DNA from 4 places in the Novosphingobium resinovorum genome. Region 1 is predicted to be linked to each of the others. Evidence: riboswitches for the same ligand, from Rfam matches in the RefSeq annotation. Region 1 holds a riboswitch; each other region holds the start of a gene.
The links. Region 1 has a riboswitch for cobalamin ahead of BES08_RS16700 (TonB-dependent receptor). Riboswitches for the same ligand answer to the same signal wherever they lie in the genome.
Positions count from the first base shown of each region.

Region 1 (7,731 bases):
CAGGGCAGCTTCGTGGTCGATGCGCAGAAGGCGGTGAAGGACAAGATCAAGTTGCCGTCGGGTTACCAGATGACCTGGGGCGGCCAGTTCGAAAACCAGCAGCGCGCCATGCAGCGTCTGGAGGTGATCGTGCCGATCGCGCTGTTCGGCATCTTCATCCTGCTTTTCGGTGCATTCCGCTCGGTGCGCTCCGCCTTGCTGATCCTTGCGATGGTGCCTTTCACCACGGTCGGCGGCGTCACGGCGCTGGCGATGGCGGGGCTCCACATGTCGGTGTCCGCAGCGGTCGGCTTCATCGCCGTGGCGGGCATATCGGTGCAGAACGGTGTCGTCATGCTGGAGCACATCACGCACCGCTACGAGAACGGCGATGCCTATCGCGTGGCCGTGCTTGAAGGCGCCATCGACCGCCTGCGGCCGATCCTTATGACGGCGCTGATGGCCGGTTTGGGCCTGCTGCCGGCGGCGCTCTCCACCGGCATCGGTTCCGAAACGCAGCGACCATTCGCCTGCGTGATCGTGGGCGGCATCATCTCCGCCACCGCATTCATGCTCCTGCTGCTGCCGATGTCCCTGCTCTGGCTCTCCGGAGAAGAGAAGAGGCAGGAGAAGCATGCAGATATTTGATCTTCAGTCTTCGCTTGGCCCTCGCTGCACTAGCAACTGCCGATGGCCATACATCTGTATGGCGGAGCTTGATCGCTGGACCCCCGAAAAGGGTCGAGTACGGCGCTCTCCAATCCCGACCAGTCGCGCACGATCCCGGCATATCAACGCTGAGCGACCACGATCAGCGCGGTTGAAGGGATCGGCAATACGGAGCGTTCGCCCGCCATCTGCCTGACCTCGGTAATAACTTCTGCCTTTTCCCCATCATTGAGGCTCGTCCAGTCGGGCGACATGCCGAACAATGTATCGGGATCGTCGAGTGCCCCGACGTCGAGCTCATAATCATGCGTCACTGGCTCGATCCGGGGATCGCGATAGCCCGCAAGGATCATTTCGCGAGCGAAGTTCCCCGGATCGCTGAGGACGCCGACGGCTTCCGGCATTGCCATGCCATCACGGCCGGGGAAGAGCTTTCGACGGATATCTCCGAGCAGAAGAAAGGTCGCGGCACCGCGTTGTTGCCAGGTTGCCACGATGCCGTGGCCGCCAGGGCGCGTAACGCGGGCCATTTCGGCCAACCCCTTGCGCCAGTCGGGAAACATGATGACCCCGAAGATCGAGAAGACGGCGTCGAACCCTCCGTCTGGGAGCGCAAGGTTTTGCCCATCCATTGTCTTGGCCTCGACATTGGGGTGACCGGTGGCGGCGATACGAGCGACCATGCCTGGAGAAAAGTCTGTTGCCAGCACCTTCGCGCCTGTTCGCGCGGCAGCCAGTGCCAAAGCACCGGTGCCTGCGGCTATGTCCAGCACGTGGCTGTCGGACCCGAGGGATATTCTCGCAACCGCCGCCTCGGCATAGCGAGCAGTGAAGGGGTGCGCAGTCTTCTCATAGTGCCGAGCGGCAGCATCCCAGTGATCAGGGTTCTCGAACTCTCGCATTTCGAACGCTCCACGAATCATGTAACATAATAAGTATCGTGAAACATGATGCTTGCCAATCCGGCTGGAATGCGAAGAATCGAAATATGCGTAATGACAGTCGCCTTTCGCGAATGCTCCACGTGCTGCTCCATATGGCGCGGCATGAGGGGGCAATGACGTCCGAAACTATCGCAGAGATGCTGGGAACCAATCCCGTTGTCGTCCGACGCACGATGGCTGGTCTGCGCGAGGCAGGGTATGTGCGCTCGGAAAAAGGGCATGGTGGCGGTTGGGCCATCGCGGCAGACTTGGAGACCGTGTCGCTCCTCGACGTACATCGAGCGGTAGGAGGACCACGCATCTTTGCTATCGGCAGCGAGCATTCCAATCCTGATTGCGCGGTTGAGGCGGCTGTCAACGAGGCGCTGGCGGAGGCGCTTTCGGAGGCGGAGGCTTTGCTGGTCGCCCGGCTGGGTGCTGTGAAGCTCGCTGACCTGGGCCGAACCTTTGATGCGCGCAGCGCTTCCGAGATGGCGAGTGCACATTCAGCCTGATCGGCCTTTCTTCCAACCCTGCATGCGCCCCACGATCCGGTCCAGCGGCAGGCTGAGGCCAGTTGGCGGGTTGCATGCGCCAGCCGCAAGACAGGCCTCAATGTCGCTTATGGTCTCGCTCGTCGCTTCTTGCGGTACGGTGTAGATGTACACGAAGCGTAGCACGCATCCCCGGATCATGGCCCGGATAAGCGGCAACCGACGCTCTATCCCGTCGAATGACGGGACAGGGCGTGGCTGGTGATCAGAACGTGTAGCGTGCGCCGATCTTGAACGTGCGTGGTTCGATCACGCGGCTGAGACGTCCTTCGACCGGGCCATTGGTGTCGAACGCCGGGATGTAGGATTCGTAGTAATAGGCGATATCCTTGTCGTGGCTGTCGAAGATGTTCAGCACCTCACCGTAGATCTCGATCTTGCGGCCCTTCCATGCGGCGCGGGCGTTTACGATCGTGCTGCCTTTGTCGCGCAGCGAGTTGTCCTCGATCAGCGGGTAGGGGCCGAGATGCCGGACGCGCACGCTCGCCTCCCACGGATCGAGCACGATCGCCGCGCCGGCGGAGACCGCGTTCTCGACCGCGTTGGGAATGCGATCTCCGTTGTCGTAGCGCGAGTGGCTGGCGACATAGCTGCCGTCGAGCGCCAGCCACGGCAGCGGGCGCCAGAACCCGACCACCTCGTAGCCATGACGCTTGCTGGCGCCGGTCGGCTCCACCGCGTTGGAATCGCCGACGAAGCGCAGTTCGCTGCCCACGTCGAGCCACCAGTACGTCGCGGTCAGTGAGACGGTGCCCAGTTGCAGGCGCCCGCCAAGTTCCTTGCCAGTGCCGCGCACCAGAACGGGCACGGGCGATTCCACGTTCACCGCACCGCGCACGTCGTTGGAATGGAAGCCGCGGCCCCAGTTGGCATAGACTTCGAACTGCGGGACGATCTCGTAGGCTGCCGATACCTTGGGTGAGACGATCGAATCGTGTCCGCTGCCGGTTCCCAGTTCGGTCGCCATGGCGTCGCGCGCGCGGACGGCGTAGTGGTAATAGTCGCCTCGCAGGCCTCCGGTTAGCCTGAGGCCGGGCACCGGCTTCCAGGTCGCTTCGCCATAGAGCGCGCCGGACAGTTCCTCGACGTGATATCGACCCAACGAGGACAAAAAGGCGCGGGTTTCGGTACGATTCACCCCGACGTTGCCGATGTGATCGTAGCGGTTTTCAGTGCCAATGCTCAGTTGCAGCGTCGAGCCCAAAGCCCATTGCTTGCGCGCGGTGACACCCACGACCCAGCGCTTGTCGAACTGGTCGATCTGCGCGCTGGTGCTGTCCGGATCGGCATAAGTTGGGTTCGAATACATGTTCCAGTCGTAGTACTGGGCATAGACATTAGCGCTCCAGTTCGGCTGTCGCACCGCGACGTTGCCGACGAAGCGCGTTGTGCGGCCACGCGCCGAAGGATCGGGGGAGCAGAATTCGTCAGGGCACAGCGCACTGCCGATGATCCGCTCGGGGATCTGCTCGGTCGGCCGCCAAGTGGCGTGGTAGGCGTGGAGCGATGCTTCGACGGTGCCTTCGCCAGCGGACGCGATGTACTTCGCAAAGCCGGAGTAATGCCGCAGATGCTCGGCCTCCTGCCAGGGACCATCATAGCGCTTGGCCTGCCCCACCAGCGTGAGACTGCCACCCGCCACATCCTTGATGTTGCCACCGGCGGCCAGCCGCCCCGACTTGTACGATCCACCCTCTACCGAGATCCACGGGCGGTCGAACCCATCGATGGTCGTCATGTAGGCCGCGCCGGCCAGTGCAAAGTCGCCGCCATCTGCGCGGTACGGCCCCTTGCGGAAGTCTTCGCGGGCGACGATCTCGGGGATCAGGCCGTTGAGATCGAGATAGCCTTGGCCATGCCCGTGGCTGCGCAGGTTCATCTGCACGCCATCTATATAAGTCGTGAAGTCGGTGCCGTGATCGAGGTTGAAGCCGCGCAGGAAGTACTGGTTGGCCTTGCCGCTGCCCGAATGCTGCGCCGCTACCATGCCGGGCACCGCCTCAAGCAGTTCGGCGACCCGCAGAAGCGGACGGACCAGCAGGTCGGAACCGCCGACGCTGCCCTCGCTGGCGGCATGGGCGGTGCCGATCTTGGCCTCGCCGCGTCCGAACACCACGATTTCGCCGGAACCGCCATCCGCGCCGCCGGCGGATGCCTCTTCGGCGCAGGCGGGCATCGTCGCCAGCGCCATTGCGGTGCCTGCCACGATGCGCACCAGCGCAGCGCTTTTCATCAAATTCATCATCATTCCCCCCGACGCCTGCGACTGGGTGGGAGGCTTGCCGCCATCAAGACGGTCGACGCGCGCCGGCGGTCGGACGCCGCGGGCGACCGTCTGCGCGAACCGATGCGGCCTCCACCGCTGGTTCGTCGCTCGAACGGAATGATTCCGGGCCTTGGCCACCCCCTGGACCACGGCATGAGCGACCAGACGCAGGCAGGTCTCCTGGCTCACGGGTCAATGCGACGATGCAAGGCCTTCCCAGGCCTCGCATGTTGCAGCGTCCGGCCCAGTGACTGGCGGCAGGAACCTTTGCCCCACCGCACATATGCATCGCGCTCACCGCTTACAGTTGCAGGGACAGCCTCGGATTCGAAGGGCATGCCTTCTCACCGTGTTCCCTTTTAAGCCTCTTTCGAGGCACCAGCGCGATCTTGTCTGCACCAATGAAGGGCAGATATGGCGCGCTATCTCAAACGGTTTCACGGCACAAGCCTGTCTGTATGGCGTCCAGGTACGGCCTGTATCCTGAACTCCCGACTAGCGATGCCAGGGCTAACGGGCCGCTCCGGGGAGCAAAATTTGCTTCCGAGCGCGTGGCAAGGGTCGGCGGCGGCCGGATCGATTGTCGAATTGCGTGAAATTTCGGTCATCGCTGTGCTAAAGTCGCCTCCGTGCCATGCATCGCAGCCGATCGCAGAACTCTGGTCGCCAAGACGTCGTTGCGCTGCTATCGCCTTTCATCCTGCACCCTGAAACGGGTTCTGCGGCCTTGCGTGCTACGTTCACTCGCGAGGATAGGTTTCTCGGACTTAGCTTAAGGTACTTAAAAGATGACATTCGACAGGGGAAATCGCGGCCAAGGTCGCGACCGGTTCGGCGGCGGCGATGATCGTTGGAGCGGCGGCAACGATCGCTTTGGCGGTGGTGACCGCTTCGGTGGCGGCCAGCGTGGCGGCTTCGGCGGATCGCGAGGCGGCGGTTTTGGCGGTGGCGGTGGCGGTTCGCGCGGCGGCCCGGGCCAGGTTGTCGGTCAGGGCCGTGGGACGGTCAAGTTCTTCAACCCCGACAAGGGTTTCGGCTTCATCCAGCTTGAAGGCGGCGGCGACGATGCATTCGTGCACATCAGCGCCGTGCAGTCCGCCGGCCTCGAAACGCTGGCGGAAGGTCAGCAGCTGGAATTCCAGCTGGTCGAGCGAGGCGGCAAGATTTCCGCTTCCGAACTGACCATCGTGGGCGAGGTCATCGTTGCCGAACGTCGCGAGCGAAGTGCCGCACCTGTTCAGAATCAGTCCACTGGCGAGAAGGCCACCGGCACCGTCAAGTTCTTCAATAGCATGAAGGGCTTCGGCTTCATCGTCCGCGATGACGGTCAGCCTGATGCGTTCGTGCATATCAGCGCCGTCGAGCGCTCCGGTCTGCATGGCCTTTCGGAAGGCGATCAACTCGAATTCGAAATCGAGATCGATCGCCGGGGCAAGGCGTCGGCCGTGAATCTGGTCCAGCGCTGACTGATCTGGCCATGGCTGCCGCAGGAGGTCATGGCCTCATCTCGGGCTTTCCTCGATCGCATCGCGATCGGCGACGGACATCGAGCGGCTTATGTCGAAGGCCTTGATCAAAGCTGCCTTCGACAGGCCGACTGCGGGACGAGGGACGTGTTTCCTTGATTCGAACGTGCAGCATGCGGGCGGACCAGCTTCCTCCTGGAACCGATGTCCGGCCGCATTGCTTGAACCTTAGACCTGAAGTGGTTCATCCCTGCCTGTAGGCCGCCCTTCACCGGCATCATCAGGCTGATGATCTGAGAACCTAGCCTTGTCCTGGCGTCACCATCGTCATGAAAAGGCCAATAACGACAACGGATTGCATGACTAACGACGATCGCAGCGGCGACAACGACTCTCCTCTTCTCGACCTGGACAAGGGTTCGGTCCAGCGGTTCATCGCGCGCGCCAAAAGCCAGGGCGTCATCACGGTCAAGGAGTTGAATGCCGCGCTGCCGCAGGACCAGATGACCACCGATCAGATCGAGGACATCATGGCCGCGATCTCGGAAATGGGCGTCAAGATCGTCGAGAACGACGATGATGACGATGAGGACGGTGAGCAGGAAGACGGCGTGGAAGCCGTCGATGGCGGCGATGACGATTCCGGTTCGGATACCGGGTTCGACGAAGGCAATTCCCGGCGCCGCCCCGGCGAGACCCGCAAGGCGGACACGCTCGCCCGTTCCGACGACCCGGTCCGCATGTACCTGCAGGAGATGGGCGCGGCCGAGATGCTCAGCCGCGAGGGCGAGGCTGCCATCGCCAAGCGCATCGAAGCCGGCCGCGACATGATGATCATGGGGCTTTGCGAAAGCCCCATGACCTTCCATGCGATCATCGGCTGGTCCGAAGCGCTCAACAACGGCGACATGCAGCTTCGCGAGATCCTCGATCTCGACGCGATGCTCTCCAAGGAGCCGCAGCCCGAAAATTTGGCCGAAAACGGTGAGGGCGATGGCGACGGCGAGATTTCCGCTGCCACCGCCGGGCCTTCCTTCAAGGACGATGACGATTCCGGCGAGGACAACTCGGAGGAAGTCGACGAGGACGGCAATCCGATCCCCAAGCGGCAGGTCGAGGACGATGAAGAGGACAACACCCTCTCCCTCGGTCAGATGGAAGCCGCGCTTACGCCGGAGGCGCTGGAGAAGTTCGCGCTTATCACCGAACTGTTCCGCACCTTCGAGCGCCTGCAGAGCGATCGGCTCGACGCGCTGGCGCTGGGAATCGATTTCCCGGTCGCCAAGGAAGACCAGTACCTGCAACTGCGCGAGGATCTCACCGCGCAGGTGGAATCGGTGCAGTTCCATGCGGCCAAGATCGAGTATCTGGTCGACAACCTCTACACCTTCAACCGCCGCCTGACGACGCTGGGCGGGCAGATGCTGCGTCTGGCCGAGCGGCACAAGGTGAAGCGCGCCGATTTCCTCGAAGCCTACACGGGCCGCGAACTGGACGACGCCTGGGTCGCAGAAGTGGCCGGGAAGGACAAGAAGTGGGCTGCCTTCGCAGAAAACGAGGCTGAACCTGCCGAGCGCATCCGTCTGGAAGTCTCGGACATCGCCACTGCCACCGGCATGGCGCTCCCCGAGTTCCGCCGCATCGTGAACATGGTCCAGAAGGCGGAGCGTGAAGCGCGCATCGCCAAGAAGGAAATGGTCGAGGCGAACCTGCGTCTGGTGATCTCGATCGCCAAGAAGTACACCAACCGCGGTCTGCAGTTCCTGGATCTCATCCAGGAAGGCAACATCGGGCTGATGAAGGCGGTCGACAAGTTCCAGTACCGCCGCGGCTACAAGTTCTCGACGTACGCGACCTGGTGGATAAGGCAGGCG
Region 1 is NZ_CP017075.1:3,575,937-3,583,667, forward strand. It holds gene BES08_RS16685 (efflux RND transporter permease subunit) at 1-627, shown strand, start outside; gene BES08_RS16690 (class I SAM-dependent methyltransferase) at 771-1,550, opposite strand; gene BES08_RS16695 (Rrf2 family transcriptional regulator) at 1,637-2,086, shown strand; gene BES08_RS16700 (TonB-dependent receptor) at 2,331-4,373, opposite strand; cobalamin riboswitch at 4,545-4,789, opposite strand; gene BES08_RS34595 (cold-shock protein) at 5,180-5,857, shown strand; gene rpoD (RNA polymerase sigma factor RpoD) at 6,217-7,731, shown strand, end outside.

Region 2 (7,731 bases), 1.7 Mb from region 1:
CGCGGCGTTCTCGCCAGCGCCACCAACAGGTCACGCCGCAAGCGGCCCTCCGGCGATTGCCCGAAGACATGCAGCCCGTCGCGGATCTGCAGTTCCTTGAGTTCACACAGATAGTTGTCGATCGCCGACAGCGCATCGTCGCCGTCACCCTCGGCTCCGGCGTCCTTGTCCAGCCCCTGCGAGCGGGCCAGGTCGATGATGTCGCGCCGCAGCCGCTCCAGACGGCGCGGGTCCATCCCGGCGGCGAGGTAGTATTCGTCCACCAGCGCTTCGAGGTGCTTGAGCGGCCCGTAGCTTTCGGCGCGGGTGAGGGGCGGGGGCAGGTGGTCGACGATCACCGCGCCGATGCGGCGCTTGGCCTGCGTGCCCTCGCCGGGGTCGTTGACGATGAAGGGGTAGAGCTGCGGCAGCGGCCCGGCGCAGATCTCGGGGAAGCACTCGGCCGAGAGCGAGATCGCCTTGCCGGGCAGCCATTCGAGATTGCCGTGCTTGCCCACATGCACCAGCGCTTGCGCGCCGAACCGCCGCCCCAGCCAGACGTGGAAGGCGAGGTAGGCGTGCGGCGGCGGCAGCGCCGGGTCGTGGTAGGTTTCCTTGGCGTCGATGTTGTACCCCCGCGCCGGTTGCACGGCGACGCAGACATTGCCGAAGCGGTGGACTGCCAGCCGGAACGCGCCGTCCTTCACGAAGGGATCGGCAGAGGGCGCACCCCAGCGCTCCAGCATCTTCTTGCGTGCGCTTTCGGGCACTCCGGCGAAGGCGGCTTCGTAGTCGGCCAGCGGCAGCGAAATCTCGCCGGGTCGATCCAGTGATGTGAGGTCGTTGGTCACCCCGCCGGTCATCAGCCGCATCAGCGCCTGCCCGTCCTCGGGCGCGCCGCCGGTATCGTATCCGGCGGCACGAAGGCTGGAGAGGATCGAGGCCGCGCTGGCGGGCGTGTCGAGGCCGACGCCATTGCCGATCCGCCCGTCGCGGTTGGGATAGTTGGCGAGCACCAGCGCCACCTTGCGCTGCGCGGGCACGGTACGGCGCAGGCTCGCCCAGTTGGCGGCGAGGTCTGCTACGAAGGCCACGCGATCGGGCGCGACGCGGGGGACGACGATGCCGCACTTCGTCACTTCGTCGAAGCGTTCGGCGGCCTTGAAGGCGACGGCGCGGGTGAACAGGCGGCCGTCGAGTTCGGGAAGCGCCACGTTCATCGCCAGATCGCGCGGGCCGAGGCCGCGTGCGGCGGCCTGCCAGTCCGCTTCCTCGACACCCGCGAAAGCGACCTGCAGGATCGGGCAGTCGGCGCGTTCGAGAACCCCGCCGACGCGCGGCTCGCCCGAGGACGAGGAGGCGAAGCTGGTGGCATTGACGATCACGTCGGGCGCGATCTCGGCCATCAGGCCGCCGAGCCAGTCGATGGCGAAAGGCTCTCGCAGCGCGCGGACATGGACGGCGGCGACGTTGAACCCGCGCATTTGCAATGCGGCGACCATCGCGTCCACGGCGTCGAGCGTGCCCGCGATCATCAGCGCGCGGTAGAATACCAGCAGCACGACAGGGGCGTCGGGGCGCCATGATGCGCGCAAGTCGGCCAAGCTCGGCCGATCCACGCCTTGCAGGTAGAGCCCGGCGTCGGCCACCGGCACCGGATCGTCCGGCTGGCCGCAGTCCGCGCCGATCAGCCTTGCGGCGGTGCGCAGGAACGACAGGGCATTGGCGCTGCCGCCCTGCCGCAGGTAGTCGCGGAGGTGCTCGACCGTCTCGGCGGGGAGGGTGGAGGCGACCGTCAGCGTCGGATCATCCTCACGCCCGTCGGCGATGGCGGCGAAGGCGATGCCCTTCTCGCGGGCGATCAGCGCGATTTCGTCGATGCCGTAGGGCCAGTAGCTCTTGCCGCCGAGCAGCACCACGCAGACGAATTTTGCGTGGGCGATCACCTTCTCGACGTAAAGGTCGACCGAATACGGGTGCCGCAACTGCAGCAGGTTGGCGAGGCGGACGCTCGGCGCGCCCTCCGGCAGCCCTGCCGCCGCTTTGGCGAAGCAGGCGAGTTCGCTGTCCGCCACCGTCAGGATGACGACGTCGCCCGGCGGCTGGTCGAGGTCGATCGCCTCCTCGCCGTTGGAGATCGTGCCCGGGGTGGCGGAAAGCAGGTGCATCAGGCGGCGCTCGCCGGGCTGACGGCAGTGCGAACCGCCCTGGATTGCTTCACCCGCTGCGCGGGTTCGCAATGACGGAGGAGGGGGGGAAGCCGCAGATCTTCGTTCAACGCCGGTTCGCCTCCCCACCGCTCGTCATTGCGAGCGCAGCGAAGCAATCCAGGGCGGTTTGCGCGGCTCTGGATTGCCGCGCTACGCTCGCAATGACGAAGGTTGGGGTACATGGTTGTGCTTACGCCGGGACCGAACCTAGCACACCCGCCAGCGCGGCTTCGATGGCCGCGCGGTCCAGCCCCTTCTGGCCGATCACCACCAACTGCGTGCGGCGGGGCTCTTCGGCCTTCCAGGCGCGGTCGAAGAAGTGCTGGATGCGCGGGCCGACGCCCTGCAGGACGAGGCGGCTGGGCTTGCCCGCCAGCGCGACCATGCCCTTCACGCGCAGCACGTCGTGCGCGGCGATCTGTTCCTTCAGGCCTACCAGCAGCGCGTCGATATCGGCCACTTCGCCGCCGTTCAGGATGAAGGTGTCGAAGTCGTCATGGTCGTGATCGTCGTCGAGGCCGTCGATATGCGACTTGCGGCTGTCGAGGTCGTCCTCGGCCGCCGCGACGATGCCGAGCAGCGCGGCGATGTCGACCGCGCCGTGGTCCGCGCGCACGATCTTGACGCCGGGGCGCGTCTCGGCGGCGACGGTCTTCTCGACTTCGGCCAGCACGGCCGCATCGACGAGGTCGGTCTTGTTGAGCACCACCATGTCGGCGCAGCCCAACTGTTCCTCGAACAGTTCCTCGAGCGGGCTGTCGTGGTCGAGGTTGGGATCGGCGGCGCGGGCGGCGGCAAGTGCCTCTTCGTCCGTAGCGAAGCGACCGGCGGCGACGGCATCGGCGTCGATCAGGGCGATCACGCCGTCCACTGTCGCGCGGGTGCGGATGTCCGGCCACTGGAAGGCCTTGACCAGTGGCTTGGGCAGCGCGAGGCCCGACGTCTCGATGATGATGTGGTCGGGCGGGGTCTCGCGGTCGAGCAGCTTCTGCATCGTCGGCAGGAAGTCGTCGGCCACGGTGCAGCAGATACAGCCGTTGGCGAGTTCAAGGATATCGTCCTCGGGGCAGGCCTCGTCATTGCAGCCCTTGACCAGTTCGCTGTCGACGCCGACGTCGCCGAACTCGTTGATGACGAGGGCGAGGCGGCGGCCCTTGGCGTTCTGCAAAAGGTGGCGGATCAGCGTGGTCTTGCCCGCGCCGAGGAAGCCGGTGATGACGGTGGTGGGTACTTTGCTCAAGGGTCTCACTCCCGCGCCGGCGACTTCTCGCGGCGGGGCGTACCGGCGCTTTCGCGCCGGCGCGGGGCAGGGGCGACGGACAGGCGCGAAGACGCCCGGCGACCTGCTCCGCCGCGGCCCCGGGCCGCATGCGTGTCGTCGCTCAGACGGTGAACCGTGCCGCGGCCATCCCCTGGACCAAGGCAAGAGCGACCAGACGCCGGCAGGTCTCCTGGCTCGCGGGTCACAGCTTGATGCACGGCCTTCCCGAAGCCTCGCATGTCGCAGCGTCCGGCCTCAGTGGCTGCCCGTCCCGCTGGGGACAGGCGATGTGCATCGCGCTCGCCGCTTACAGTTGCAGGGACAGCTGCGGATTCGAACGGCGAACCGTTCCCACCGCCTTCCCTTTTAAGCCCCTTGCGGGGCACCGGCGCGATCTTGTTCCCGGCGGATACCGGGAGGCAGGGGTGGGCGCAAGTGTTGGTTTCAGCGTGCCGGAAGGATGCGGGCGCGGCATTCTCCGAAACCGATGGAAACGAAGCCGTCAGCGGCGGCGGTGGCGGTGATGGAGATTTCGTCGCCGTCCTCCAGGAACGTGCGGGTCTCGCCACTGGCCAAGGTGAGGGGCGACTTGCCGCCCTGCGACAATTCCATGAGGCTGCCGAAACCCTCTCGCTCGGGAGCGGAAATCGTGCCGGTGCCGAGCAGGTCGCCGGGCGTCAGGTTGCAGCCGTTGGATGCATGGTGCGCGACCATCTGGTTCACCGTCCAGTACATGTTGGTCGCCGGGCCGTGGCTGAGGCGATGGGGCGGAAGCCCGGCCTTGCGCATGGCCTGCGTGGTCAGGTGGACCTGCAGCATGACGCCCAGCGCGCCGTGGGCCTGATCATCCGCGTCAGACAGATAGGGCAGGGGCTGCGGGTCGCCTTCCGGTCGGGGCGGCTGGGCCGCGCGGAAGGGCGCGAGGGCTTCGGGCGTGACGACCCATGGCGAAATCGTCGAGTGGAAGTTCTTCGACAGGAACGGGCCGAGCGGCTGGTATTCCCACCCCTGCACATCGCGCGCGGACCAGTCGTTGAGCAGGCAAAAACCGGCGATATGCTGCGCAGCATCGGTGATCGGCACGGGCTCGCCGAGGTCGTTGCCGCTGCCGATCCAGACGCCCATCTCCAGTTCGTAGTCGAGCCTTGCAGTCGGCGCGAAGATCGGCGCATCGGCCTCGGGCGGCTTGCGCTGGCCGGTGGGTCGCACGACCGGTACGCCCGAGGGACGGATCGAGGACGCGCGGCCGTGATAGCCGATCGGCACGTGCTTGTAGTTGGGCAGCAGCGGGTTGTCCGGGCGGAACTGGCGGCCGATGTTGTTGGCGTGATGGATACCGACATAGAAGTCGGTGTAGTCGCCGATGCGCGTGGGCAGGTGCAGCATGCAGGCTTCGACCGGGTGCAGCATGGGCTCGATGACCGGCCGCCTGGCTTCGTCGCAGAGCAGGTCGGAGAGGGCATGGCGCAGGGCGCGGCGGTCTTGCGCGGGAATGGCCAGCAGGCGGGCCATGCTGGCGTCGCTGCAGATTTCTGTGAGGTTCAGCGGGATGAGTCGTGCCGCCGCCAGCGCGCCGAGGTCGAGGATCCGGTCGCCGATTGCCACGCCGATCCGAGTTCCCGGCGTTTCAGCCATCGAGAACACACCGAAGGCCAGGTTCTGGACCGGGAAATCGCGGTGGCCGTCGGCGCTTTCGACCCAGCTTTTGCGCGCAGGGTCATGGGTTTCGTCGATGGTCCACCAGTTCACAGGTCGCTCTCCATATTCTCTCGTCGTCCCGGACTTGATCCGGGACCGCTGGCCTTGAACAGTCCACCTTTCGATGAGCGCAGACCAGCAAGGTCGCATCTAAAGACCGCCAGCGGTCCCGGATCAAGTCCGGGACGACGATCTTCGTCAACCCATCGGCGGCTGGGGCACGTCCAGGCGCGCGATCAGGCCGCCTTCGGGCGCGGCGGCGAAGGAGAGCTGGCCGTCGAAGCGCGCCATCAGCCGGTGCGCGGTCGGGATGCCGAGGCCGAAGCCCTTGGTGTCCCGCGCCCGCGCCGCGTCGAGGCGGAAGAACGGGTCGAGGATCGCCTCGAAATAGGCGGAAGGGATGCCCGGCCCGGAATCGGCGATCTCGATGCGCCAGTGCCCTTCGTGGCGGATCACCGCGACCTGAGCCTCGCCGCCGAACTGGATGGCGTTCTCCACCAGCGCCGCCAGCGCCAGTTCCACCGGCTCGCGGAAGGTCCGGGCGAGGGTGGGGACGGAGGCGTCGAAGCGGGCGCGCGTCCCGTAAGGATGCAGCACGTGCGCAACCACTTCGGTGAGGTCCAGCGTCTCGGGCTCGGCGTCGAGATGCTGCGCGCGCAGGAAGCGCTGCAGCGAGGCGAGCAGGGCCTCCATCTCGTCCACGCTTGCAAGGATCACCCCGCCCAGTTCGGCATCGTCGATGAGTTCCGCCGCGACCTTCTGGCGCGAGAGCGGCGTGCGCAAGTCGTGGCTGATCGCCTCGAACGACCTGGCCTGATCCTGCAGCAGCCGCGCGATGCGCTCCTGCATGAGGTTCATGGAGTGTGCGAGCTGGCGCAAGTCCGGGGTGCCACCCTCGGCGATGACCACTTGCCGGCCCCGACCGATGGCGTCGGCGGCATCGCTCATGCGGCGCAGCGGGCGGGTCAGCACGTGCAGCGCGGCGAGGCCGATGGCGAGAAAGGCCACCGTCGTCGCAAGCGTCAGCACCGTCGCCCGCAGTGCTACCGGCCACATCGCGTTGATATCGCGCGAGCGGAAGTTGAGCCAGTGCCCGTCCGTCAGCCGGATCGCGCCGACGAGATCGCACTTGCCTCCCGGCGGTCCCTGCATGGCCAGCCGCAGCGAGCGCCCACCGAGCGAAGGCTCCCACTCGATGATGCGCCGCTCGATGCGGATAAGGGATTCGTCGGTCGTGGCGGTCGCCACGCTGGGCGCATTGCCGACGGCGGCGGCGAGGTGGCGCGTGCTCATGGTCGGCGCGGTCAGGCGCGGATCGGCGGAGTGGATGCGGTCGCTGACGACGAGCAGTTCGCCAATGCGGCGGGCGTGGTCCTCGTTCAGCGTCTGCCGGTCGATCGACTGGTAGAACACGAGGCTGGCAGCCAGTTGCAGCACGCCGAGCAGCATGAACACCAGTGCGACATAGACCGCGAAACGCGGCGCGAAGGGACGGGCCACCTCTTGATCCTCTCCTGCAGCATACCGCCCGGCCGCACGGTGCCGATATGCCTCTGCGGATTTTGCACACACCCGCCCGGCTCCCGCGTCAACTGGAGGAGGAGGTGTAGCAATGATTTGATACGCAATCGGACGGATGCGCAACGGTTGCCCGGAGGTAAGGAGCGCTTTTTGGCACCTGTTTTATCTGACAGGCATGGCCTGAAACCCGCCGCGCTAGTCTCTCTCCCGCAGCGCCGAGTCCCCGCGAACCAATCGCGGCGCGGGCGCGATAGGGGAGAGACCGATGATCCGTCACGTCGTGATGCTCAAGTTCAAGAAGGATGCCGATCCGGCCAAGATCGACCTCTTCATCGAGGAGGTGAAGAAATTGTCGCATCTCAACCGCGAGGTGCGTGACTACAGCCATGGCAAAGTCGTCCACACGCGCTTCCACTCGGGCGATTTCGACTTCGCCAACTGCTGCGACATCGACACTTACGAGGCCATGGAGCGCTACATGTCGCACTGGTCGCACTTGCGGATGACGCCGTTCCTGCCGGACATCCTCGAGAACATGATCTCGTTCGACTGGGAGATCGACTACCACGGACCCGAATTCGACGAGACGCTGGCCGCCGAGGAAGCCGAGCGCGAGAAGGCGCGCGTGCTCAGGGTGCACGAGGACCCGGCCAAGGCCTACGTCCCCGAAGTGCGCGGCCAGACGCGTGAGCGCGCGCGCGAGATGTGCGCGGCCGCCGGTGTCACGCTGTCGGAGGACGAGGAGGAGATCATCGGCTCGGTCTGGGCACCGAACCGGATCATGTTCGTCACTCCCGATGCCGGGACGGAAGTGCCGAAGGGCTCCGAAATCCGCATCGGCATCACCGGCGACTGGCTGACCGGCCCCGCCGTCCCCGGCGGCGATGCCCCCGCCTGGTAACGAGAGGAAGCCTCAAATGATCATTCTTGCCGGACACCTGAAGACCGCTCCCGAGCTCGTCGAAGACCTTGCCGCGACCTTGCGCGGGCTGGTCGAGCCGACGCTGAAGGAGGACGGGTGCCTCAACTACCACTTCGCCATCTATGATCCGGCAGCCGGGA
Region 2 is NZ_CP017075.1:1,483,718-1,491,448, reverse strand. It holds gene cobN (cobaltochelatase subunit CobN) at 1-2,147, opposite strand, end outside; gene cobW (cobalamin biosynthesis protein CobW) at 2,380-3,429, opposite strand; cobalamin riboswitch at 3,614-3,855, opposite strand; gene fahA (fumarylacetoacetase) at 3,895-5,199, opposite strand; gene BES08_RS06805 (sensor histidine kinase) at 5,347-6,648, opposite strand; gene BES08_RS06800 (Dabb family protein) at 6,935-7,570, shown strand; gene BES08_RS06795 (putative quinol monooxygenase) at 7,587-7,731, shown strand, end outside.
Region 2: it holds a riboswitch for cobalamin, as region 1 does, so the genes downstream of both, cobW (cobalamin biosynthesis protein CobW) here and BES08_RS16700 (TonB-dependent receptor) in region 1, are expected to answer to the same signal.

Region 3 (7,731 bases), on a different replicon from region 1:
TGCTTCCGGCGACGGCGGCCTCGATCGTTTTCAGCGTTGCGCGCACGATCCGCTGGTCTGGCCAGCTTGCCCGCCACACGACCGCGACAGGGCAATCGGCGCCATAGACCGGCGCAAGATCGGCCACGACCCGCTCAAGATTGTGGACCGACAGATGGATCGCCAGCGTGGCACCTGTCGCAGCGAAGTTGGTAAGGTTTTCGGTGGGCGGCATCGTGCTCGCACGGCCAGGGGTCCGGGTCAGGACGAGCGATTGCGCCAGTGCAGGAAGCGTAAGCTCCGCTTCGAGTGCGGCGGCCGCAGCGGCGAAGGCCGGTACTCCCGGTGTGACGGTAAAGGGAATGTCCAGCGCGCGCAGGCGGCGCAGTTGCTCCCCCATCGCCGACCACACGGACAAGTCCCCCGAATGCAGCCGCGCAACATCGTGTCCCGCCGCATGAGCCTCGGCGATCTCGGCGATGATGGCATCGAGGTCCATTGGCGCGGTGTTGACGATGCGCGCGCCCGGCGGGCAATGCTCCAGCACTTGCGCAGGCACCAGCGACCCCGCGTAGAGGCAGATTGGGCTGGCCGCGATCAGGTCCCTGCCGCGCAGTGTCAGAAGGTCAGGCGCGCCGGGACCGGCGCCGATGAAATGAACGGTCATTCGGAAACTCCCATAGCTATGGCGCATGTCGCCATGCGGTCGCGTGAGATGTGGCGGGGGCCTGCCAAAGCCGCGGCGGCGCCTTCGAAAGCGGCAAGCGCGCTGGCTTCGGCGACGCTTCCCACGCCCCTTGCGGCCTGTGCGGCAGTGGAAACGGTCAGGGTGTGGACTTGGGCCAGTCGTTCAGGCGGTACGGCGATTACCGGCAAGTCCAGCAGGTTGGCCAATTCGGCAAGAGCCTGCGCCTTGTCGGCCACGGTAGCGATATGCGTGACCGGCGGAACGCCTTCGCGCGCCTGCTGATAGGCCGATATCAGCGAGAAGACATCGGCCTCTAAACGAAAGCCGAACCCTGCGACGATCACAGCGCCACGCTCCACTGAACAACCGGATAGCGGGACCGCCAGCCTCGGCGGGAACCCAGCGGCGCGGCATCTGCCAGTTCTATGCGCAGAAGACTGCCGCCTCGCTCTCCATGCCAGTGGGCGAGCAAGGCTTCGGACTCCAGCGTGACAGCATTGGCAACCAGCCTTGTGCCAGTAGGAAGGCGTTGCCATAAGATTTCGAGCAACGTATCCGACAAGCCCCCGCCAACGAAAACTGCGTCCGGCGAAGGTCCTTGCGGCAATACTTGCGGCGCACGGCCAATGACGAGTTCCAGACGATCCACGCCCAAAGCCAGAGCATTCGCCTTCGCACGCTCGGCCCGCATGCTGTCTGCCTCGACGGCGCAGGCCGTGTTGGCCGGGTGCGCCAGAAGCCATTCAATGGAAACAGAACCGGACCCTGCCCCGATGTCCCACAAGTGCTCGCCGGGGCGAGGTGCCAATGCACTCAACGTCAGCGCCCGTAACGGACTCTTGGTGATCTGGCCGTCATGATCGAAGAGATCATCGGGCAACCCACTGCTCACCGGTAAGGCGCATCCTGCTCCGGCGACGGCGATGCCTACCGCCACCGGATGCTGGATGTCATCGAAATGCTGCGCCTGCGCGACGACACTGCGCACACGCTCGCGCGGACCACCCAGCGCTTCCAGCACATGAAGCGTGGAGGCACCAAAACCACGTTCGACCAGATAGCCGGCCAGCTTTGCCACTGCGCCACCATCGCGCACCAGCACCAAGAGGCGACGCCCCGTCGCAAGGTGAGGACGCAGCCGCTGCACCGGCGCGGCATGGAGGCCAAGGCAGGCGCAGTCCTGCAACGCCCAGCCCAACCGCGCCGCCGCCAGTCCGAAAGTCGAGGGAGCCGGATGCGCGATCCATTCGCCCGGATCGAGATCGCGCGTCAGGCTGCTCCCTGCGCCGAACCAGAACGGATCGCCGGAAACAAGCGCCACCACCTTGCGCCCGCGCTCTGCCATCAGAAGCGGCAAGCCATCGCTGAAGGGCACTGGCCATTGTCGGCTTGGCGCACTAAGCCCCGACAGCAGGGCAAGGTGGCGGGCCGCGCCCATAACCAGTTCCGCCTGCTCCAACGCCTTGCGGCTTGCCGCGCTCAGTCCGTCCACCGCATCCTCGCCGATGCCCACGATGGTCAACCAGGGGGAAGCGCTTGTGTCAGCCATGCCGAATATCCTGCTGCTGGGCGGCACCACCGAAGCAAGCGCCCTCGCCCGCCTGCTGGCCGAGCATGGCATTACTGCCATGCTGAGCTATGCCGGACGCACGGAGAACCCGCGCGCCCAGCCCGTACCAACGCGCATCGGGGGCTTTGGGGGCGTGGCCGGGCTGGCCGCATACTTGCGCGATCATCGCGTGACACATCTGGTGGACGCCACTCACCCTTTCGCCGCGACAATGAGCGTGCATGCTCTGAAGGCGGCGCGTCTTGCGGGAGTTCCTCATGCCGCGCTCACCCGTCCGGTTTGGCAGCCGGCACCGGGGGACAAGTGGAGCAGCACGCCTGATATTGCCAGCGCCGTCGAAGCCCTTTCCGGACCGCCGCGTCGGATTATGCTCGCCCTTGGCCGGATGCATGTGGAGGCTTTCGGCGCCCGGCCAGAGCACCACTATCTGCTGCGTTTCGTCGATACGCCAAGCCAGCCCCCTGCCCTGCCCCATCATACCCTCGTCGTCGATTGCGGGCCGTTTACCGTCGATAATGACACCCGCCTTCTGCGCGACCATGCGATCGACCTTGTGGTCTGCAAGAACGCGGGTGGCAGCGGCGCTGAGGCCAAGCTGGTTGCCGCACGCAATCTCGGCTTGTCGGTGCTGATGATCGAGCGGCCGAAGCTGCCCGCCCGCACCGAGTTCCTCCGCCCAGGAGAGGTGCTCGACTGGATCGGTCATACGCCATCGTCCGGAACCGATCGCGGCGTGTAGAGAATCGGCGGCCCCGGTCGTTCAATCAATCGCGTGCGGCTCGACCCGACGATCACCACGGTGCGCATGTCGGCCATATCCGCGCTGGCTTGCCCCAGTGGGACGATCCGCAGCGTTTCCTCCGGCGTAGACACTGCGTGGGCGAACAGGATGAGGCGTTCGTGGCCGCAGGCGTCGCGCAGCACTTCCAGAACTCTTGCGAAGCCCTCCGGCCTTGCCCGCGATCGCGGATTGTAGAACGCCATGGCAAAGTCCGCTTCCGCCGCTAATCTCAGGCGTCGCTCGATCACGCTCCACGGCTTGAGGTTGTCGGAGAGGTTGATCGCGCAGAAATCATGCCCCAGCGGCGCACCGGCCCGCGCGGCAGCGGCGAGCATGGCGGTAATCCCCGGCAGCACGCGGATGTCGAGGTCAAGCCACAATTGCGGCCCCGCTTCCAGTGCCTCGAACAGCGCAGAGGCCATGGCGAAAACCCCCGGATCGCCGGAGGACACAACGACAACCCTGCGCCCCCGCGCTGCAAGATCGAGCGCAAACGCTGCCCGGTCCAGTTCCACGCGGTTGTCGGAAGGATGCAGCGTCAACCCCGGACGCGGGGCCACTCGCGCAACATAGGGAATGTAGCCGACCACGTCAGTCGCATCGGCCAGAACTGCGGTCACTTCGGGCGTCACCAAAGCCTCGTTGCCCGGCCCTAACCCGACGACCACAACCCATCCTCGCTCGACAGCCCTTGTCATGGACGCCGCCCCTGTCCGTGGATCAGCAGGATCGAGAAATAAGGCGCGACCTCTTGCGCATCGACCAGTCGCGTTACGCTCTGCCCCGGCATTGCGGCGTGTTCGACGAGCCATGCGGCCTGCTCGCGCCCGGCTGCGGCTACTGCACGGCGCAGCTTGGGCAAATTGCGGCCGATCTTCATGACGACAAGGGCATCGGTATCACGGATGCGCCGCACCAGTTCCTCTTCGGGCAGCGTCGCCATCGCCACCGTCAGCACATCATCGCCCCAGGTGATCGGCACGCCCGTGGCGTTCCATGCGCCCGCCATGCCGGTGATTCCGGGAACTACCTCCACCGGAATCTGGCCCGACAGGCGGCTGTGAAGGTGCATGAACGATCCGTAGAAGAACGGATCGCCTTCGCACAGCACCACTACGTCTTCTCCGCTGCGGGTCGCCGCCAGCAGCCGGTCGGTGCATTCGGCATAGAAGTCCGAAAGGCAGGCGTTGTAGCGCGGATCGGCCAGTGGGATCTCGGTGGTGACCGGGTATTCCATGGCGATCTCGACCGCGTCGGCGCGCAGCAGACCCTGCGCAATGCGGCGAGCGTGGCCGGAGCGGCCCTTCTTGCGGAAATAGGCGATCTGCCGGGTGCCGCGCACCAATCGATCCGCGCGCACGCTCATGAGGTCTTCCGCGCCGGGACCAAGGCCGACGCCGTGAACCGTCCCGTACTTCTCTGACCCGCTCATTCGGCGCGGCTCGCAAGGGCGTTGACTGCGGCGACGGTGATAGCGCTGCCACCAAGGCGACCTGCGACGATGCAGCAGGGAACAGGTGCCTCCGCCCACAAGGCGTCCTTGGATTCGGCAGCCCCCACAAAGCCCACCGGACAGCCGATGATCGCCGCCGGGCGTGGGCAAGCTGGGTCCTGCAGCATGTTGAGCAAGTGAAACAATGCCGTAGGCGCATTGCCGATGGCCACCACTGCGCCTGCCAGATGCGGCCGCCACAATTCCAGCGCGGCGGCAGAGCGCGTATTGCCCATGACGCGCGCCATTTCCGGCACTTCGGGGTTCGCCAGTGTGCAGATCACCCGGTTGTCGGCAGGCAGACGCGCTCTGGTCACGCCTTCGGACACCATGCGCGCATCGCACAAGATCGGCGCGCCTGCGACCAGCGCCTTGCGCGCAGCCAAGGCGAAACCGTCCGAAAAACGGATATACGCCTCGAGCCCCACCATGCCTGCCGCATGAATCATCCGTACCGCGACAGGCTCTTCCTCGGCATCGAAGCGCGCGAGATCGGCCTCGGCACGGATGATGGCGAAGGACTGGCGATAGATCGCGGCGCCGTCCTTCTCGTAGACATGCGGCATCAGGAAGCTCCAAGGCGGGCGAGAATTTCGGCGCTGTCCAGCCCTCGGTACAGCGGTTCGGCATCGGCACGGGCACCGAAAGCAAGATCGTAGCGCCCGCTGCGGCCCGTCACCGTCACATCGGCAGGCAGCGGACTGGCGCAGCCCTTCGCGCAGCCGGAGACATGCAGACGCCCCCGCACGACCGGCGCGAGCTGGCGCGCCAGATCGCGCGTCTCCACGCTGGCTTGTGGGCATGTGGGCGCTCCGGGGCAGGCATCGACGCGCAGCAACGGGTCGGCAGGGTCAGTCAAAAGGCCGGGAACGTCGAGCAAGGATGCACCTTCGACAAGGAGCACTCGCCAAGGCGTCAGGCGCAGCCCGGTAACGCCTAAGCGCTGCATCAGGGCCAGCAAAGTCCGGGCTTCAATGCGACCGAATGGCAGGCCATAAGCAACGTGTCCGCGGCCCTCACCCGGTGCAAGCGACGCGGGAGAAGAGGCTGGCCGCGTATCGCCCATGGCCCAAACAGGCAAAGGAGCGCCGTGCCGGACCATCCGCTTGGCCTGAACGCCTCCGCTGTCGACGAACCATCGGGCGAGCGCCAGCAGGGCATCGACCTCTCTCCCAATAGTGAGGCGCACACCTTCGGCACGTCCATCAGCACGCAGTACCAAGGTGCCATCGCAGCCGCGCTCTACACGAAAATCGCCCGCTTCGCAGGCCACCGCCGAAACTTCTCCGGCGTCGATGACGAAACCGACTTTGCCGGGCAACTGTGGGAACTCCGTCAGCCGGTCACGCAGTTCATTCGCAATTCGCACGGTGTCGTCGCCCGCCTGCCATTCCGGAGCGACGAGGATGTTCCGGCGGCCCTCCCGCTCACCATCGCGATCGACAAGGCTCAATGTACACAGGCACTCCAGCAGAGCGGGCCACTGCGCCTCGCTCACACCGCGGATCTGCAGGTTGGCGCGTCGTGTCAGGTCTATCAGGCCGCTGCCATGCGTCAGCGCCGCCTCGCACAAGGCCACCGCTTGCGTAGCGCTCATCCGGCCAAGGTGCGGCTTGACCCGCATCAGCAGCCCATCGCCCGCCGCCATCGGATGCCAGGCATCGGGGCACCAACCCCTTATCACTCCCTCTCCCTGCGCCCTCACAGCCATCCCACCCCGTGCACCGGACCGAAACGAGGATAGGGCTTGCCGACGACAGCCGACCGACGCGGGCCGACGGGCGGGCGCAACAGGCACCCGGCGACACGCGCACGTGCAGCCCCAGCCGCACAGCTTCGTCGCCCAGACGGAAGAACAACCGTGCCGTGACCATCCCCTGGACCAAGGCAAGAGCGACCAGTGCGCCGGCAGGTCTCCTGGCTCGCGGGTCACGGCTTGATGCACGCCTTCCCGGACTTTGCAGCCCAGTGGCTGCCCTTTCGAAAGGGCCAGTGCATCGCGCTACCCGCTTACAGTTGCAGGGACAGCCGCGGATTTGGGGGCAAGCCCCCGCACCGCATTCCCGATTGAGCCCCGTCAGGGGCACCGGCGCGATCATGTTTTACAGTTGGAAACCAATTGCAAAGCCGCCCTTACAGTGATCCAGCGCATGCACAAGGTGCAATAGCTTTTCATCGCTACGTATGAACCGACCCATTCCGGCCGCTCAGCGGCCAATTTTTCGCTACTAGGTTCGGAAAGTCCGGTTTCTTATCATGGTGCCCATGGCTCGCCGTAGATGGGGCCAAGTCGCGGGCAGCAAAGTGCATCAGCAATCTGCTTCCCCTTATCGGCGCTGGATATCTCAGTGATTGGAAATATGCTCTCCCAAATGACGTCCAGCGATGTAACCGAAGGTCATGCTTGACCCTAATGTGCCGCCCGCTCCGCCGTAGACGTCGCCCAGCACCGCCGCCATCGCGTTGCCCGTAGCGTAAAGACCGGGGATCGGGTTGCCGCTCCAGCCGATAACCTGAGCTTCGGCGTTGGTCTTGCGACCGCCTGCAGTGCCCAGCCCGCCAGCTTCCATCTTGACCGCGAAGTACGGCCCCTGATCGATCTTGCCCAAAGTGCGGAACGGCGCTTCGAATGCGGTATCGCCCCACATATAAAAGTTACTTCAGCTTGAACTCGAGTTTGCGAAGCGTCCCCGAGAACCGGCTGCTCGCGATCGTGTAGTCGCAGTTTACCGGGGTGATGGTGTCCATGCCGACGTCGAACCCCTCGGTATGAGACATCCAGCCCCCGGATCGTACGCCCGATCCGCCCGCTGCCGACCGGCTTACCATCGATGCTGATCGTCAGCGTGCCGCCCGAGCCCAGCTCCTGCTTGTCCGCTTGGAAAGCCGCAGTCAGGCTATGGTGACCTGCCGCAACCGGCTGCGCCGCGCGGATGGTGAACTGGTCCGTCCCCACCGCATTGTAGTGGAACACCGGCACCCCGTCCTTCAGGTAGAAGGCATAGCCGCCGAAGCGCCCGCCCTGCGTCACCAGCACGCCTTGCGCTCCTGCGGGCAGATCCACGTCGGCGTCGATCGTGAAGGATTTGCCGATGGTGTGCGGCGCGGCGTCCTCGTTCAGATGGCTGAGCGGGGCGAGATAGGTGAACTCGGTGCGGTTGCCGCCAAGCGTCGGACGGCCCTCTGCACCCTGGCTGTAGTCGTGGATCGGCAGGATGTTG
Region 3 is NZ_CP017076.1:1,711-9,441, reverse strand. It holds gene cobM (precorrin-4 C(11)-methyltransferase) at 1-646, opposite strand, end outside; gene BES08_RS17785 (cobalamin biosynthesis protein) at 643-1,011, opposite strand; gene BES08_RS17780 (bifunctional cobalt-precorrin-7 (C(5))-methyltransferase/cobalt-precorrin-6B (C(15))-methyltransferase) at 1,008-2,216, opposite strand; gene BES08_RS17775 (cobalt-precorrin-6A reductase) at 2,215-2,976, shown strand; gene cobJ (precorrin-3B C(17)-methyltransferase) at 2,940-3,716, opposite strand; gene cobI (precorrin-2 C(20)-methyltransferase) at 3,713-4,450, opposite strand; gene BES08_RS17760 (precorrin-8X methylmutase) at 4,447-5,076, opposite strand; gene BES08_RS17755 (ferredoxin-like domain-containing protein) at 5,076-6,134, opposite strand; cobalamin riboswitch at 6,401-6,616, opposite strand; gene BES08_RS31905 (FAD-binding protein) at 6,856-7,080, opposite strand.
Region 3: it holds a riboswitch for cobalamin, as region 1 does, so the genes downstream of both, BES08_RS17755 (ferredoxin-like domain-containing protein) here and BES08_RS16700 (TonB-dependent receptor) in region 1, are expected to answer to the same signal.

Region 4 (7,731 bases), 460 kb from region 1:
CCCAGCTTGTCCAGCAGCAGCACATGGCCCGCCTCGGCCGAGCAGTGTGCGGCGATGCAATGATCGGTGAAGCGCGGGTTGTCCCGCAGCAGCGGCAGGATCGCGGCCGAGGCGATGAACCCGTCGAGCAGCACCGGCACCCGCGCCAGCCGCGCGGCGAGGATCGCCCCCGCCATCGCGGCGATCTCGCGCCCGCCGAGAAGGCGCAGCGTTTCGAAGGCGTCGGTGGCGGCGCCGGAGTGCAGCGCCACGGCTGCCTCCACCGCCACCGCCTTGCGCGAGAGGCCGAGGTCGTCGATCCCGGTGCCGCGTCCGACCCAGTCCTGCGCGGAGCCGCCCAGCACGGCGGCGCAGAGCGCGGCGGCGGGCGTGGTGTTGCCGATGCCCATCTCGCCCACCAGCAGCAGCCGGGTATCGGCGCCTAGCGCGGCGGCGCCCTGGTTCAGCGCGTCGAGGCATTCCTCCGCGCTCATGGCCGCCTCGCGGGTGATGTCGCCGGTCGGCCGGTCGAGATCGAGCGCCACCACCGAGAGCCGCGCGCCGCACGCCGCCGTCAGGGCGTTGATCGCCGCGCCGCCCGCCTCGAAGTTGGCGACCATCTGGACGGTGACTTCGGGCGGGTAGGCGCTGACGCCCTGCGCGGTGACGCCGTGGTTTCCCGCGAAGACGACCGCCTGCACCGGGTCCGCCTCGGGGCGCTCGCTGCCCTGCCATCCGGCCATGAACACCGCGATGTCCTCCAGTCGGCCGAGCGCGCCGGTCGGCTTGGTGAGGCGGGCCTGACGGTTCAGCGCGGCGGTGCGGCTGGCCTCGTCGGGTTCGGGCAGCGCGGCAAGGGCAGCGGCGAAGGAGGCGGGATCGGCGAAACGGGTCATGTGCAGACGTAGCCTTCCGGGGGCGTGCGGGTGATGAAGTGGCCCTTCACGCCTTGCGGCCATTCCTTGAAGGGCACGCAGCCGTGCTCGCTTTCGGCATGGCGCGCGGCATATTCGAGGATGGCGCGGGCGGCGTCTTCGTCCGGCGTGAAGTCGCCCAGCACGTAGCCGACTTTGCCCGGTGCGCGGATGTGGACGGTGCAGTGGCGGCTGCAGGCGAAGAGGCAGGGCATGGCCTGGATCTGCACGCCCTGCAGTTCGGGGTCGGCGGCCTGAACGCTGCGCATCGCCGCTTCGAGCAGGGCGCCGCCCCGCTGGCCGGTCTCGTCCTCGCGGGCGTCGGCGGTGTGGCGGCAGGTATTGCAGACGACCACCGAAGGGCCGGGAGGTACGGGCGTCAGCATGGGGGTGTCACCTTGGTATTGGTGGTGAGGCCCACCCCGCTGCGACTAGGCAGCAAGCTGCCTAGTCTCGCGGCCCTCCCGCAAACGGGAGGGCTGTGCTTCTCCCCTCCCGCTTGCGGGAGGGGGCGGGGGTGGGCCTTCCTTGTCATCAGAACCGGCTGCGCACGCCGACGTAGACCGTGCGTCCCAGTGCGGAATAGCCCGCCGCCGTCTGGTAGTCCTTGTCGGTCAGGTTCTCGACGCGGCCTTGCAGCATCAGGTTCTCCTTGATCCGCACTTGCGCGCGAAAGTCGATCAGCCAGTAGTCGTCCAGCTTCGCGGTGCCGGTGGCGGCGTTGAAGGTCTCGCCCGAGTAGCGCGCCGCGACGCTGGCGCGAAGCCCTTGCGGCAGGTCGATGCCCGCTTCGGCATTGGCCATGTGGCGCGGTACGCGCTGCAGCTGACGGCCATAAGTCGAGGCGCCCTCAGTGCGGTCCTCGGCGCGGGTCCAGCTGTAGTTGCCCTCGGCGAAAAGCACGCCCAGCTTCGCCGACGCGGCGAGTTCCAGGCCGCTGGCCTTCGCCGTCTTGACGTTGGCGTAGTAGCCGAAGCGCGTGGTCGTGGTGCCGGGGATGTAGCACGCGGCGGGCAGGGTGCCGCTGGTCGGGCAGTAGGCGAAGTCGATCAGGTTGTCGGTGTCGCGCTGGAACCACGTGGCGGTGAGGCGCAGCGCCTCGCCGAAGTTCTGCTCGGCGCCCACTTCCCAGCCCTTCGCCTTCTGCGGGGCGAGGTCGGCGGTGCCGTAGGCGCTGTACATCTGGTAGAGCGAGGGGGCCTTGAAACCCTCGTCATAGCTGGCGCGCAGCACCGTGGCGCCTTCGTTGGGGGTATAGGCCGCGCCTGCGCTCCACACGGTCTGCCCGCCGAAGCGCGACTGGTGATCGTAGCGCGCGCCGCCGTCGAGGGTGAGGCCCTTGACCGGGCTCACGCGCAGTTCGGCGTAGAGGCTGTCCATGTCCACCGAGTAGGGCGTCAGCGTGTAGGGCGCGGCGGAGTTCGTCGGCGAGGCGGTGGTCATCCGCTGCTCCTCGCGCTCGGCGCCGAACACGGCCTGGATCGCGTCGCTGAAGGTGTAGGTGCCCTGGTACTCGTAGCGGCGCAGGCGGCCGTGCGCGTCGAAGGTGATCGCGCGGATCGAGCGGGTGGGGTCGAAGTTCTCCCGGTCGGTGACGTTCTGCAGCACCGCGACGCGGTTGACGAGCTTGCCGTCCAGCAGCGCGAAGTTGAGGCCCGCGTAACCCGACCATTCCTTCGTGGTGCCATAAGCGAGGGTGTCGCCCGAAGTGCCGTCGAAATCGTTCTTCCCGTCGGCCCAGTAGCCGCGCAGGTCGAGGCTGACGCCGGGGACGACGCGCACCGTGACGGTGCCGCTGGCGGCGCTGCGCTGGAAACCGTCGGCCTCGGTCCCGTTCGCGCGGGCGGAGATACCGTCGGTGGTGAAACGCGAGGCGGAGAGGCGCCAGTCGATGAGGTCCGAGGTGCCGCCCACGCCCGCGCGGGCGGAGACGGTGTCATGGGTTCCGGCCTCAACGGCGAAGCTGCCTTCGAGCCGCTCGGTCGGGCGGCGGGTGCGCACGTTGACGACACCGCCGGTCGCGTCGCTGCCCCACAGGATCGACTGCGGCCCGCGCAGGATCTCGATCCGGTCGACGTCGTCGAGCAGCAGGTTGGAGAAGCCGTAGCCGCCCGCCGTCGCCGAGGGGTCGGACAGGCGCATGCCGTCGATCACCATGACGGTCTCGCCCGCATCGGCGCCGCGGATGCGCAGCGAGGTGGTGGTGCCGTAGCCGCCGTTGCGCGACATCGAGACGCCGGGGGTGCGCAGCAGGGCATCGGTCAGGGCGATGGGCTGCAGGGCGACGATCGCGGGCTCGCCCAGCACGGTCACGGTGGCGGAGACGCGCTCGATCGCGACGGGGGTGCGAAGCGCGCCGACGACGATGTTGTCATCTTGCCGAGTGTCGCCGTCGGTATCGCCAGGTGCCGTTGTGGTATCGTTGGGTGCCGCTGTGTCGGCGAATGCCGGAGAGGCCGAAGCGAGCAGTGCGATGGCGGCGGTGGTAATGATAAGATACTGTTTCACTTGTATTCCTTCATGCGAACGGCGGTGCTCCGTCGGCCGGTGAAGGATATTGGGACAGTGGGCGCGGACAGGCAGCGCAACACCTCCCGCAAGCCCCCTCAGGCCGCCGGAACGATGGCTGTCGTTGCGCGAGGAATGCACTTCCCCCGTTCGTCCGGCACACCCTGTCCGGTCGAAGAACGACGGCGACGGGCAGGTCTCCTGGCTCACGGGTCGTCGCCGATTTCGGCCGCCTTCTCAGGGGCTTGCACCCCCAATGGCATGTGGCAGAACGGCTCTCCGCTTACAGTTGCAGGGGCAGCCCGGGTATCTCACCCGCGTTCCCTTTCAATCCCCTCGCGGGGAACCTGTCGCGGCGCGGCAAGTATCGTGCGCCGGGGCGCCGCGCAAGAGGCCAATGCTTGCGCCGACCTGCCGGAAACCATAGGTGCGGGGGCGATGGACACTCCGCGCCAAGAAGATGCCCCCGCCTGCCCGGCGTACCTGATCAGCGCTCCGTCCTCGGGTCAGGGCAAAACGCTGGTGACTGCCGCTCTGGCCCGAAGACACCGCAACGCGGGCAGAAAAGTGCGCGTTTTCAAGGTTGGGCCGGACTTCCTCGACCCCATGGTGCTCGAAGTCGCGAGCGGCGCGCCGGTCCATCAGCTCGACCTGTTCATGTGCGGAGAGGCGCAGTGCCGCGCCCTCCTGCACGAAGCGGCGCGCGAGGCCGACCTGATCCTCGTCGAAGGCGCGATGGGCCTGTTCGACGGTGACCCCAGCGCCGCCGACCTCGCCGAACGCTTCGGCTTTCCGGTGCTGGCGGTGGTCGATGGATCGGCGATGGCGCAGACGTTCGGCGCCCTGGTCCACGGCCTCGCGACCTACCGGCCGGGGCTGGAGGTCCATGCGGTGATCGCCAACCGCGTCGGCAGCGCGCGGCACGCGGAATTGCTGGAGCAGGGCGTGCCTGCGTCGGTGAAGTGGCTGGGCACTTTCCCGCGCGAGGCCGGAGTGACGCTGCCCGAGCGGCACCTCGGGCTGGTGCAGGCAGCCGAGGTCGCGGATCTCGGCGCGCGACTGGATCGGGCGGCGAGCCTGCTGTCTGATGCCGTGCTGGACCTGCCGCCGCCGGTGAGCTTCCCGGCGCCTGAGGTCCCGGAGGAGAGCCCCAATCTGGCGGGTCTGCGCATCGCCATCGCGCGGGACGAGGCTTTCGCCTTCATCTACCACGCCAACTTGCGATGGCTGGAACGGGCAGGCGCGCAGCTCGCCTTCTTCTCACCGCTTCATGACGCGCGATTGCCCGATTGCGAGGCGATCTGGCTCCCCGGAGGTTATCCGGAACTGCATCTGCAGACGCTTGCCGCCAATGCGCCGATGCTGGAAGCGATCCGGGCACATCATGCGGCGGACAGGCCGATTCTCGCCGAGTGCGGGGGCATGCTCTACGCCTGTGCATCGCTGACGGACGTAGAGGGGTATCGGGCCGATCTGCTCGGATTGCTGGAGGGGCACGCCGCGATGCAGCGGCGTTTCGCCGCCCTCGGCATGCAGCACATCGCGCTGCCGGGAGGGACCTTGCGCGGGCACACGTTTCATTATTCGCGGCTGGAAACCGGGCTCGTCCCGGAGGCTCGCGCCAGCACGCCGGACGGGCGGGACGGGGAAGCGCTCTATCGCGTCGGCTCGCTCACGGCGAGCTACATGCATGGCTACTTCCCGTCCGCTCCCGAAGCGGCGGCGCGGTTTTTCGTTCAGGCTTCGACCAGCGACTGACCTTCGGTGAGGATCGCGGCCTCCTTGCGCGGATCTTCGCTGGCCTCGACGATGCCAGGTTCGGGCACGCGGAAAACCTTGGCCGCGTCCGCCTTGTCGCCGAGGTTCTCGCTAGACGACAGGCTGATAAGCCAGGGCGAGAGGAACAGGCCGACGATGATCGGCGAGAGCCAGATCGCCGTCGTCATGTCGAGGAACGCGGTCGCCGTCAGGCCCGCGCCGAGCAGCAGGTGCTCGCGCAAGTCGGGCAGCACCTCGCGCACGGTGATGCGGCGGGCATCGCGGGTCTGGGTGTTCCAGCCCGCCGAGATGCCCAGCAGCAGGCCGAGCAGCGCCTTGGTCTGGGTCACCATGGTGATCGGCGCGAGCAGCATCGCCAGTACCGTCTCCAGCAGGACCGAGCGGACGGCCGCGAAGCCGCCGCCGAAGCTGCGGCGCCGCTCGCCGTCGGCCAGGACCCAGATCAGCCCCATGATCTTGGGGCCGAACAGCAGCATCACCGTCAGCGCCAGCACGCTTGGCGGGGCGAGGGTGACGAAGCCGCCATCGCCATGCGTCGCGACCTGGCCGATCATCGTCAGGATCAGCAGCAGCCAGCCCGGCGAGGTGAGGTAGGCCGAGGCGCCAATCAGCAGGTGCAGGCGGCTCGCCCAGTGCAGGCCCGAGGCGCCGAGGAGCTGCAGGTGCTGCAGGTTGCCCTGCATCCAGCGCCGGTCGCGGATCGCCATGTCGATGATCGTGGGCGGGAATTCCTCGTAGGAACCACCGATCATGACCATGTGGACGGCCCAGCCGCGCCGGCGCAGCAGGGCGGATTCGAGCATGTCGTGGCTGAGGATATGGCCGCCGAACGGAGCCTTGCCGGGAAGCTCGGGAAGACCGCAGGCCTCGGCGAAGGCGCGGGTGCGCACGATCGCGTTATGGCCCCAGAAGTTGGCCTCCGAGCCCGACCACCACAGCAGTCCGGCGCTCGCGATCGGGCCGTAGGCTTCGCTTGCGAACTGCATCCAGCGCTGGAACAGGGTCCGGGCGTTGGTGATCATCGGCACCGTCTGGAGCAGGCCGATCGAGGGGCGCTCCTCCATGATCGAGGCCATGCCCACGATCGTCTCGCCGCTCATCATCGAGTCGGCGTCGAGGATCAGCATGTTCTCGTAGGCGCCGCCGAAACGCTTGACCCATTCGGCGATATTGCCGGGCTTGCGCGCGATGTTCTTCTCGCGGCGGCGGTAGTAGATCTTGATCGGCGCGTGATCGGCCAGTTCGTGCCAGGCGGCTTCCTCGCGCTTGCCGTGGAAGGGGTTGGAATCGCTGAGGACGAAGAAGTCGATCCATGGCGCGCCGCCGGCTTCGGCGATCGAGTAGGCCATGGCGCGCACGCGGGCGAAGACTTCCTCGACGCCCTCGTTGTAGACCGGCATCAGCACGGCAGTCTTGTGGCGCAGGCTGGAAGCCGGGCTGGGCAGCGCGGTGAAGCCGGGATGCTCGCCGGTGATGAGCTTGAGGAAGCCCATCGTCGCGGTGACGAAGCCGAACGAGATCCAGCAGAACAGCGGCACGAAGAACACCAGCAGCAGCGCTTCGACCCAGTCGAGCCCGTCGCGCGAGAGTTCCATGCGGACCGTGCTCGATGCGGCGAGGCCGATGGCGGCAGTGAGCGCGAGCAGCAGCAGGCGCTTGACCAGCATCCCGTGCGGCGCGGTCTTCACCTCGCGCGCGCCGGGCGGATTGCCCCACAGGTTCTGGATCGGCATCGCCATGGGCGATTCGGCCGGAAGCATCGGCGAATGGTTCATCGGCGTCGCACTCACGATTCTAGAGCCTTGATAACGGTCTCACTGAGCGCGGAGTTGCCGCGCTTGAGGAAAAGTCGGAACTGGGGCTGGGTCAGGGCGGCGGATCGCACGTCGATCATCGCTCGCCAGCGCCCGTCAGACCGCGCCACCGGATAGGCGACGGCGGAGACCACCGCAGCCTTGGGCAAGTCGGTATCGGGCGTGACGCCGCTGGTCCGGTCGAGGCCCGCCAGCGCGGGACCGGAGAAATCGAACACGAACTTGCGCACGCCTTCCAGCGGCGGCGAACCCGGACTGCCGCCGGGGCCTTCGAAGACATCGACGCAGCGTGAGCCGCCATCGATGGTCGGGTCCTTGGACGTCCAGGTCAGTCGATAGGCGAAATCGCGGCGCTGCCCGGCCTTGGCGGGACGGTCGGGGCGCCAGAACAGCGCGATGTTGTCGAGCGTCTCGCTGCCCGTCGGCATTTCATAGAGGCCGACCGCGCCCGCGCCCCAGTCTCCCTTGGGCTCGACCCAGAGCGAGGGGCGACGGTCGTAGAATACGCCGTCGTCCTGATAGTGATCGAAAGCCTGGTCGCGCTGCAGCAGGCCGAAGCCCTTTGGCGAATCCGAACGCAGCGCATGAAGCCGCGCCACCGCGGGATTTTCCAGCGGCCGCCAGACCCGCTCGCCATTGCCCGACCAGATCGCGAGGCCGTCCGAATCGTGGATTTCCGGCCGCCAGTCGCCGCGCGCGCGGGCGGGGCTCGACTGGTCGTACCAGAACATGCTCGA
Region 4 is NZ_CP017075.1:3,110,963-3,118,693, forward strand. It holds gene cobT (nicotinate-nucleotide--dimethylbenzimidazole phosphoribosyltransferase) at 1-875, opposite strand, end outside; gene BES08_RS14570 (DUF1636 domain-containing protein) at 872-1,279, opposite strand; gene BES08_RS14575 (TonB-dependent receptor) at 1,428-3,401, opposite strand; cobalamin riboswitch at 3,576-3,767, opposite strand; gene BES08_RS14580 (cobyrinic acid a,c-diamide synthase CobB) at 3,771-5,159, shown strand; gene mdoH (glucans biosynthesis glucosyltransferase MdoH) at 5,138-6,955, opposite strand; gene BES08_RS14590 (OpgD/OpgG family glucan biosynthesis protein) at 6,967-7,731, opposite strand, start outside.
Region 4: it holds a riboswitch for cobalamin, as region 1 does, so the genes downstream of both, BES08_RS14575 (TonB-dependent receptor) here and BES08_RS16700 (TonB-dependent receptor) in region 1, are expected to answer to the same signal.